4 regions of the Streptomyces sp. NBC_00670 genome follow, and region 4 is predicted to be linked to each of the others. Evidence: riboswitches for the same ligand, from Rfam matches in the RefSeq annotation. Region 4 holds a riboswitch; each other region holds the start of a gene.
What was found. Region 4 has a riboswitch for cyclic di-AMP ahead of OIE12_RS33495 (NlpC/P60 family protein). Riboswitches for the same ligand answer to the same signal wherever they lie in the genome.
Positions count from the first base shown of each region.

Region 1 (2,193 bases), 1.4 Mb from region 4:
CCGCCCGTTCCGCGGAATCCGGCGACAAGTCCGGCAGTTCGTCGGCCGACGGGTCGAAGGGGGGCGAGTCGGACCAGTACCGGCAGAGCCCGGCCTCCTCCGCCCTCGTCGACACCGGCAGCGTCGACGGGACGAAGGGTGCCAACACCCTCATCGCCGACGGAACCGGCCGGCACCGCGGCGGCAGCGCCGAGGAGGGCTCCACCTACACGGTCCGCGACGGCGACACCCTCGGCTCCATCGCCGACTCCCTTGGCGTCGACGGCGGCTGGCGGGCCCTCTACGACGACAACAAGGACGCCATCGGCAGCGACCCGAGCGTCATCCACCCCGGTCAGAGCCTCGTCGTGGAGTAGTCGAGCGGCTGTCGAAAACGTGTGGGACGGCAGGGGAACAATCGGACGTACGGTGCCGAACTGCACGGAAAATCGGGGGAGTTTGGTCCGTGGATCACCCGGGATGTCCGGTTCGGTGAAAGTGTGGGATGAGTCTCATAAGCCGTGATCGTCTTTGAAATCCGGCGGATCCCGTGTCTACGGTCATCACCGCTCGCCACCGCGGGCCCCGACGGTCGCCACGCCGAATCCTGCCAGTGGCCGTACGGGAACAGTCGTCGCGTCAAGCGCCGTAGGCAGGAGCGGGGGACCCAGGTAAGTGCCGGGTCCGGCAGCCGGGCCACAGTGTGGCTCCGGACGGCCGGATGCGGCTTGGGGTGAAGTCGTGCGCCGGAGACGGCGTACGACCGGGCAACTCAACCGGCCCGAACCCGACAGCTCACCTCGCAGGCGTCGGTGAGGGGATCTCTCCATGCTGTTTTCCGGCAAGGGCAAGCACCGTCGTCCGTCCAAGGCCACCCGTGTCGTCGCGCTCGCCGGCGTCACCGGTGCCGCCGTCGCCGCCCCGCTGATGGCGGCCGGCAACGCCTCCGCCGCCACCGCCTCCCAGTGGGACGCCGTCGCGCAGTGCGAGTCCGGCGGCAACTGGTCCATCAACACCGGCAACGGGTTCTACGGCGGGCTGCAGTTCACCAACTCCACCTGGGCCGCGTACGGCGGCACCGCGTACGCCGCGCGGGCCGACCTGGCCTCCAAGTCGGCGCAGATAGCCGTCGCCGAGAAGGTCCTCGCGGGGCAGGGCAAGGGCGCCTGGCCGGTGTGCGGCAAGGGGCTGACGAGCGCCGCGTACGACGGGGCGGCCGCGTCGTCGGCCGGCGGCTCGTCCTCCAACGGCTCCAGCAGCTCCAGCAGCGCCGGTTCCTCCAGCAGCTCCTCGTCCTCGACCGAGCAGCACGCCTCCCGGTCGCAGGAGCGGCCGGCCGCGAAGAAGACGGTCACCACGCCGACCGGCAAGAAGGTCGAGAAGGGTGACGGCGAGTACAAGGTCGTCAAGGGTGACACGCTGAGCGGGATCGCGGCGGAGCACGATGTGGCGGGCGGCTGGCAGAAGCTGTTCACGCTGAACAAGGACATCGTGGACGACGCCGACGTCATCTACCCCGGCCAGCAGCTCCACCTGAGCTGACGCTCCCCTCTACTCCCCACCCCCGCCGCGTCTCCCCCGTACGCGGCGGGGGTGGGGTATTTCTCGCGGGGTGCGTTGTCGGCCGACGGCCGGTGGGGCGACGAGCCACGACGCACCCGCACCCGCCCACGTACCGTTCACCCCGAGCTCTCAGGCGCTCCCTTGTGCTCCACCCCGCTCATTTTGTTCCGCCAGGAAACAATTCACCCACACTTCTGCCCACGGAGTGGGCCGCACACCTGCCCCGCCGTCGGAGACAGCTAGGCTCGGGTCCGCGAGCCACCCCGGCCTCGCACCCCGCGTCGGGCCCCGCGGCCCGGCGTACCCGCGTCACATCCCAGAAGGAGATGCTCGTGCCGTCCATCGACGTCGTCGTAGCCCGGGAAATCCTGGACTCCCGAGGCAACCCCACGGTCGAGGTCGAGGTCGGCCTCGACGACGGCAGCACGGGTCGTGCCGCCGTCCCCTCCGGTGCCAGCACCGGCGCCTTCGAGGCCATCGAGCTCCGTGACGGCGACCCGAGCCGCTACCTGGGCAAGGGCGTCGAGAAGGCCGTCCTCGCCGTCATCGAGCAGATCGGCCCGGAGCTGGTCGGCTACGACGCCACCGAGCAGCGCCTGATCGACCAGGCCATGTTCGACCTGGACGCCACCGACAACAAGGGCTCGCTCG
Region 1 is NZ_CP109017.1:3,013,096-3,015,288, reverse strand. Features, by position in the region: gene OIE12_RS13315 (transglycosylase family protein) at 1-356, shown strand, start outside; cyclic di-AMP (ydaO/yuaA leader) riboswitch at 614-803, shown strand; gene OIE12_RS13310 (transglycosylase family protein) at 808-1,521, shown strand; gene eno (phosphopyruvate hydratase) at 1,875-2,193, shown strand, end outside.
Region 1: it holds a riboswitch for cyclic di-AMP, as region 4 does, so the genes downstream of both, OIE12_RS13310 (transglycosylase family protein) here and OIE12_RS33495 (NlpC/P60 family protein) in region 4, are expected to answer to the same signal.

Region 2 (2,193 bases), 960 kb from region 4:
CGGCCGGCTCAGGGAGTGAGCCCCTTGGACCGCAGCCACGCCATCGGGTCGATCCCGGTGGCCGCGCCCCCGGGGTGCACCTCCAGGTGCAGATGCGGGCCGGTGACGTTGCCGGTGGCGCCGACGCGGCCGATGACCTCGCCGGTGGAGACCTTCTGCCCGACGCTGACGCTGATCGAGGACTGGTGGCAGAACCACAGCTCGGTGCCGTCGTCCAGGGTCAGGATGGTGCGGTAGCCGTAGGACCCGGCCCAGCCCGCCTCGGTGATCGTGCCGCTGTGGATCGCCTTGATGAGCGTGCCGGTGGGCGCGGCGAAGTCGAGACCGGTGTGATAGCCGGACGACCACATCGATCCGGCCTCGCCGAAGGTCGAGGTGATCGTGTACGAGGAGGTCGGCAGCGTGAACTGCTTGGCCAGCTTGGCGAGTTTCTCCGCGGCGGCCTTCTTCTTGGCCTCCGCCTCCGCCTTCTCCTTCGCCTCGGCGGCCTTCTTCTCGGCCTTCGCCTCCGCCTCCTTGGCGGCGGACGCGGCCTGCTTGGCGGCGGCGGTCTCGGCGGCCCGCGCGGCGGCGCTGTCCGCCTGGTCCTGCTGGGCCTCGGCCTGCCGCATGATCCGGGCGCGCAGCGCCTCGCCCGCGTCCGTGGAGCCCGCGGCGGTGTCGGCACCGGTCAGCCCGGCGCCGGTGAGCGGGGCGGAGGCGGTCTGTACGGCGGTGTCGGAGTCGTCGCCGGAGTCGTCGCCGACCAGAGCCCTGGCCGAGTCGGTGACGGAGGAGAGGTCCGGCAGGGATATGGAGACCGGCGGCTTGCCGGTCTGCGCGGTGGCCATGCCGCCCGCGCCGACGGCGGCGATCACGCCGACGCCCAGAACGGTGGAGCTGCGCGCGAGTCCGCCCCCGCGCTGCTTGGTGACGCGGTGCCGGCCGCGCACGGGACGAACGGAGTCCGCGGTGGGATTCCACTCCTCCCAGGTGCCCTCCTCGGAACGGCGGTCGACGTCGAGGACCTCGGCGCCGGACGGAACGTACGAGGGGTTCTGGGCAGGCCGGTTGGACGCCACGTGGGCGCGCTCCTTTCCTTCCTCACGCCTGCCGGGTTAGCTGACGGGTTCGGAGCAGGAAGGTCTCCTACGCGCGTATACCGGCCGTATCTCTACGGCGGCAACCGCACGATTCACCCCTGGGTGGTGGTTCCCCGGCTCCCTTGCGGGATTAGGCAGATGAGCACGGGGCCGCCTCCTGTGACGGCTGGGACGACCGTGCTGCGTTATCGAACGTTAATAGACCCGGGGCGCACATTCCAAGCGGTTCGGGGGAACGGCTTACACGTCTTGGCCAGGACTTTTGCGTCACGAGCCACGCAAAATCGGGCGAGTCGACCCTGCCTTCCGCGAGTTTCGGACACATGCGCGCCCTGACATCCAGTCAATAAACTTGCGGAAAGACACGATCCGGTCACGACAGGTGACACCGACGGCGCGGTCGCGGTGACGGCCGACGCTCAGGGGTGCGGTCGCCGTACCGCCAGCAGGGCCAGGTCGTCCGTGGCCCGGCCGCCGGTGTGCCGGGCGACCTCGTCCGCCAGGAAGGTGAGCAGCGCGTCCGGTCCGGAGAAGGTGCGGCCGGCGAGCCGGGCGGCGGGGTCGTAGAACTCGCCGTGCCGGTCGCGGGCCTCGGAGAGCCCGTCGGTGTGGAAGAGGAGGGTGGCCCCGTACGGCAGCGCGGCCTCGTCCGCGCGTTCGGGCCACATGCCCAGCTCGCCCATGCCGAGCGGCAGCGCGGGCTCCCGCGGTTCGAGCACGCGCAGCCTGCCGTCGGCGTGCAGGAGCAGCGGGGCGGGATGGCCGCGGTTGACGAGCCGGACGAGTGCGTTGCCGTGCGGGATCTCGGCGAGGACGGCGGTGGTGAACCCCTCGAAGGAGTCCAGGTCGTGGCGCCGGCCGGCCTCCCGGGCGAGCGCGCGTTCGAGCCGCTGGGCGACGGCGCCGAGCGTGGCCTCCTGCTCGGCGGCCTCCCGGAACGCCCCGATCACGACGGCGACGACGCTCACGGCGCTGATGCCCTTGCCGCGCACGTCCCCCAGCACGAGGCGCACGCCGTGCGGGGAGTCCTGGACGGCGTACAGGTCGCCGCCGATCGCCGCCCCGGCCTGCGCGGCCTCGTAGCGTGCGGCGACGTCGAGGCCCGCGAGGC
Region 2 is NZ_CP109017.1:3,498,296-3,500,488, forward strand. Features, by position in the region: gene OIE12_RS15550 (M23 family metallopeptidase) at 9-1,061, opposite strand; cyclic di-AMP (ydaO/yuaA leader) riboswitch at 1,072-1,229, opposite strand; gene OIE12_RS15555 (PP2C family protein-serine/threonine phosphatase) at 1,502-2,193, opposite strand, start outside.
Region 2: it holds a riboswitch for cyclic di-AMP, as region 4 does, so the genes downstream of both, OIE12_RS15550 (M23 family metallopeptidase) here and OIE12_RS33495 (NlpC/P60 family protein) in region 4, are expected to answer to the same signal.

Region 3 (2,193 bases), 1.9 Mb from region 4:
CGCGCTGCGCCGCACCTTGTACCGGCGGTGCTTCGCGTTGGACTCCAGATAGTCGGCGACGATCGCGTCCCGCTCCACGCCCAGCGCGAGCAGCGTCACGGCGATCGACAGCCCCGCCCGGTCCTTCCCCGCCGAACAGTGCATCAGCGCGGGCGCGCCGCCGTCGGCCAGCGCGCCCAGCACGCGCGCGTGCTCCGCCGTACGCCCGCGCACGATCGCCCGGTACGAGGTGAGCATGCGTGCCTCGGCCCGGCCGTCGGACAGCAGTTCCCGCAGCTGCTCCAGGTCACCCTCGCGCACCAGCCGCCAGAACTCCGCCCCGTCGGCCGGGTCGGACAGCGGCAGGCCGACGTTGCGCACCCCCGGCAGCTCGACGTCCGGGCCCTCCAGCTTGTGGTCCGCGGCGTTGCGGAAGTCGAAGACCGTGCGCAGGTTCAGGGAGGCGAGGAAGACCGCGTCCTCGGCCGTCGCATGGGCGAGGTGGCCGCTGCGGAACAGCCTGCCGTAGGCCACGCGCCGGCCGTCCGCGGTCGGCAGCCCGCCCAGATCGCGGAAGTTGCGCACTCCGGCCAGCTCGGGTTCGGTCGACGGGACCTGCTGTGTCACGGGTGCTCCTCCCATCCGTCCGCCGACGCGGCTCGTCGGCGGGGCGCGTTCGCCGACGACGATACGGCACGGATGCCCCCGGCAACCGTGCTCCGTACACACATCCCACCCGTGCCCCGTACCACCGTGAATGCCGCGAAACGGGCGACTCGATTATCCGGCCAATCCCCATCCGGACCTTTCTGTCCGAATTGACTCCTTCAGTCCAACTGGCCCGGTAATGCGCTACGTCGACGAGTGACGCGTGAGCAGGGTCATATTCGTGACGGGGCGTCGAGCATCATGTTCACGTAATTCACCTGTTCTGTCGGGGAATTCGGCGGGAAGGGAAGATCGATCATTCCTGTGCCGTGCTGTGAATTCTGTGAATCGATCAAGGGAAAGCGGTGCCGGGGAAAGCCAAAGCTTGTGGTCGCGGCGCCATTTCGCTTACGTTCCCCAACGTTCCGAGCGGAACGCCGAATCCTGCCGCCGCCCGGAATCCGCACTCACCCACCCGTACTGGCAGGAGCGGGGGACCCACAGGTACATCGCCTGGGCCGGTCTTCCGGAACAGGCTCGGGGTAAAGCCGCGCACAGTGCGCGGCCGGGCATCTCCAGCTCGCACCCGACAGCTCACCTCGCAGGCGCCGGAGAGGAATTCGACATGCCCGCGAAGGGTAAGCACCGCCGTACCAAGGCCCGGTTCATCACCACGACCCTCGCCGCCGCCGGAACCGGAGGCGCCGCGCTCGCGCTGCCCCTCTTGAGCGCCACCGGCGCCCACGCCGCCACCCCGGCCGCCGCGCCCGAGCACGCCGCCACCTCCGTCGCCGCGAGCGCGCACGAGGACGCCGCGCGGACCTACACCGTGAAGTCCGGCGACTGGCTCGCCAAGATCGCCGGTGAGCAGCACGTCGCCGGCGGCTGGCACAAGCTCTACGACGACAACCGCGAGGCCGTCGGCAGCGACCCGTCGCTCATCCACCCCGGCCTGAAGCTCACGCTGGGCGCCAAGGCCCCCGCGCACGCCGGCAGCTCCTCCTCGGACGAGTCCCCGGCCGAGAGCGGCTCCGCCGAGAAGTCCGCGCCCGCCGAGAAGTCCGGTACCGCGCAGAAGTCCGAGGCCGCCCAGGGCAGTCAGTCCGCCGCCAAGGACGACTCCGCCGCCGCGAAGCCCGCCGCGAGCAGCGGCTCCGGCTACACGCTCCCGGTCCAGGGCGCCACCGTCGGCACCGCCTACCACACCGCGGGCAGCATGTGGTCCAGCGGCTACCACACCGGCACCGACTTCGTGGTCCCGACCGGCACCAGCGTCAAGGCCATAGCCAACGCCACCGTCGTCTCCGCCGGCTGGGGCGGCGCGTACGGCAACCAGGTCGTCCTGAAGCTCGCCGACGGCTACTACGCCCAGTACGCCCACCTCTCGCAGCTCTCCGTCTCGGCCGGCCAGACCGTGACCGAGGGCCAGCAGCTCGGCCTCTCCGGTGCCACCGGCAACGTCACCGGGCCGCACCTGCACTTCGAGATCCGCACCACCCCGGACTACGGCTCGGACGTGGACCCGGTCGCCTACCTGCGCGCCCACGGCGTCACCGTCTGACGGCC
Region 3 is NZ_CP109017.1:6,403,393-6,405,585, forward strand. Features, by position in the region: gene OIE12_RS28225 (tyrosine-protein phosphatase) at 1-606, opposite strand, end outside; cyclic di-AMP (ydaO/yuaA leader) riboswitch at 1,086-1,248, shown strand; gene OIE12_RS28230 (M23 family metallopeptidase) at 1,253-2,188, shown strand.
Region 3: it holds a riboswitch for cyclic di-AMP, as region 4 does, so the genes downstream of both, OIE12_RS28230 (M23 family metallopeptidase) here and OIE12_RS33495 (NlpC/P60 family protein) in region 4, are expected to answer to the same signal.

Region 4 (2,193 bases):
CGGGGGTTCCTCCTCGCGGGCCCGCGGGGCCTGGAGGTCCGCCAGGAAGCTGTCGTCAAAGAGGCTGCTCATCGCTCTCCGAGTCTAGGGCGCCCCACCGACAACCGGCCGCCCCCTCGGAAACTCCGGGCGGTACGCGGGCGGTCCGGGCGGTACGCGGGGCGGTCCACGGCAGTGCGCGGGGCGGTCCGCCGCAGTACGTGGGAGGCGGCGGGGCGTCCCGCGTGACGAAGCTCTCAGCGGTGGCGGCGGAACAGCCGTGCCGGCCGGGACCCGGCGGCACGGCCGGGCGCCGGGGCGGCGTTCCCGGCGCGATCATCGCTGGTGGCCGCGCGGCGAGGCGGGAACGGGCCGGTGGACGGGTCAACCGGCGGAACGATTCCGCCGGTTGGTCCGGACCGCTCCGGCAACCGAATCCTCACGCGAAGGTCACAAAAATGTATCGGACATAACGCACTTCGACCTTCACACGAGGGACACAAGTTGGCTACGGTGCCGACAGGCCGCTCGACGCAACCGGCGAACGTCGCCGGGCCGCGCGGCCTCCGCCGAGTCCGGCCCGCCCCCGCGGCCGACCGGAGCCGGGGACCCAACCGAGACCTGGGGTGAATCGGCCCAACCGCCCCGCGCGCACGGGCCGTAGGGCAGTCCTTCCGGAACCATCCGCCCGAATCCGACAGCTAACCCGGTAGGCGGAGTACGGAAGGAGTCGCCTCTCTTGGCGTCGGACCAGAAACCGCTTCCTGCCGGGGCGCGCCCCGTCGTCCCCGCAAGGCCGGGGACGCCCGCCGCAGGACCGGGAACGCCCGCGCTCGCCGCGGGGGCCCTGGACCCCATGGCCCTGATCTCTCCGGCGGCGGAGTCCGCGCCCGGGGCCGAGCCGCCGGCGCCGAGCCGCGCGGAGGTCCAGCAGCGGATCGACAACCTGTACCAACGGGTCGAGACGGCCACCGAGAACTACAACGCGACGCGTGTCATGGCCGCGAAGGAGCGGCAGCAGCCGGGGGCCGCGGCGGAGGCGGCGAAGCGGACGCAGTGGCTCGACACGGCGCGCGCGAAGCTGGGGCCCTCCGTGGCCGCGGTGCTGCCGGCCGACCGGCGCCCGGACCGCCCCGGCCGTCCCTCGTCGGGCCGGTCCGCCGGACGTCCGGCGGACGGGCACCCGTCGCGCCTGCGGCAGTCGTCGATCGACAGGACGGTCGCCGAACTGATCGCCGCGACGGAGAAGCGGCGTCCTGGACGGGGCGCACCCGCGCTGGGCCCCGGCCGCGCGACACCGGCGCTCGGGCCGGGGCGCACGGGTGGGACGGACGCGCCGGGCAGCGGTGCGGGTGGTGTTGGTGGTGTTGGCGCTGCCGGTGGTGTGGGTGGTGCGGCGGATGGTCCGAGCGGTCGTGGTGACCGGGGTGGTCCGGGTGGCCGGGGCAGGTCGGGACCGGAGCTGCCGGCGTTGCCGGCGCCCCGGAGGCCGGCCTCGCCGAGCGCGCCGCAGCGGACGCCGCGCACGTTCAAGGACGCGACACAGCGGAAGCTGGCCATGGCGCGCGTACTGCTGTCGCAGCGGACGGGCACACCGCGCGCGGCGCTGGAGAGCGCGCCCGCCGCACAACCGTGGACGCCCCCCGCGCCCGCCCCGGGACAGGGAATGCCCACGGGTGCGTACGCGGCGGCCGGGGACGGTTCGGGATCGTTCGGGGCAGGGGCGCTCGGGAGCGGCGCGGAGTCGTACGCGGGGGGACCGATCACCGGGGCCGCGGCGGGCAACACCGTGCGCGCGGGCGGCACGGGTTCCTTCACCGCGGTCGGCGCGGTCGGCGCGTACGCGGGTGCGGGCAGCGGGGCTGTCTCCGCGGCCATGGACGGCACGGCCTCCTTCCCGGCGACCGCCGCGGGGACCTACCCGGGCGCGGGCAGTGCTGGGTCCTTCCCGGCCGTGGGTGGCACCGGATCCCTTCCGGCCGTGGGTGGCACCGGTTCCCACCCGGCGGCCGGCGCCACCGGCGCGTACCCGGGGGCGGGCGGTACGGGTCCGTCTCCTGCCCTGGACAGCAACGGTCCCTTTCCTGCCCTGGACAGCAACGGTCCTTTTCCTGCCATGGACAGGACCGGTTCCTTCCCCGCCGTGGACGGGACCGGTTCCTTCCCCGCCGTGGGTGGCACCGGTTCCTACCCGGCGGCCGGTACCACCGGCGC
Region 4 is NZ_CP109017.1:4,457,814-4,460,006, reverse strand. Features, by position in the region: gene OIE12_RS19850 (ATP-dependent DNA helicase) at 1-72, opposite strand, end outside; cyclic di-AMP (ydaO/yuaA leader) riboswitch at 537-710, shown strand; gene OIE12_RS33495 (NlpC/P60 family protein) at 836-2,193, shown strand, end outside.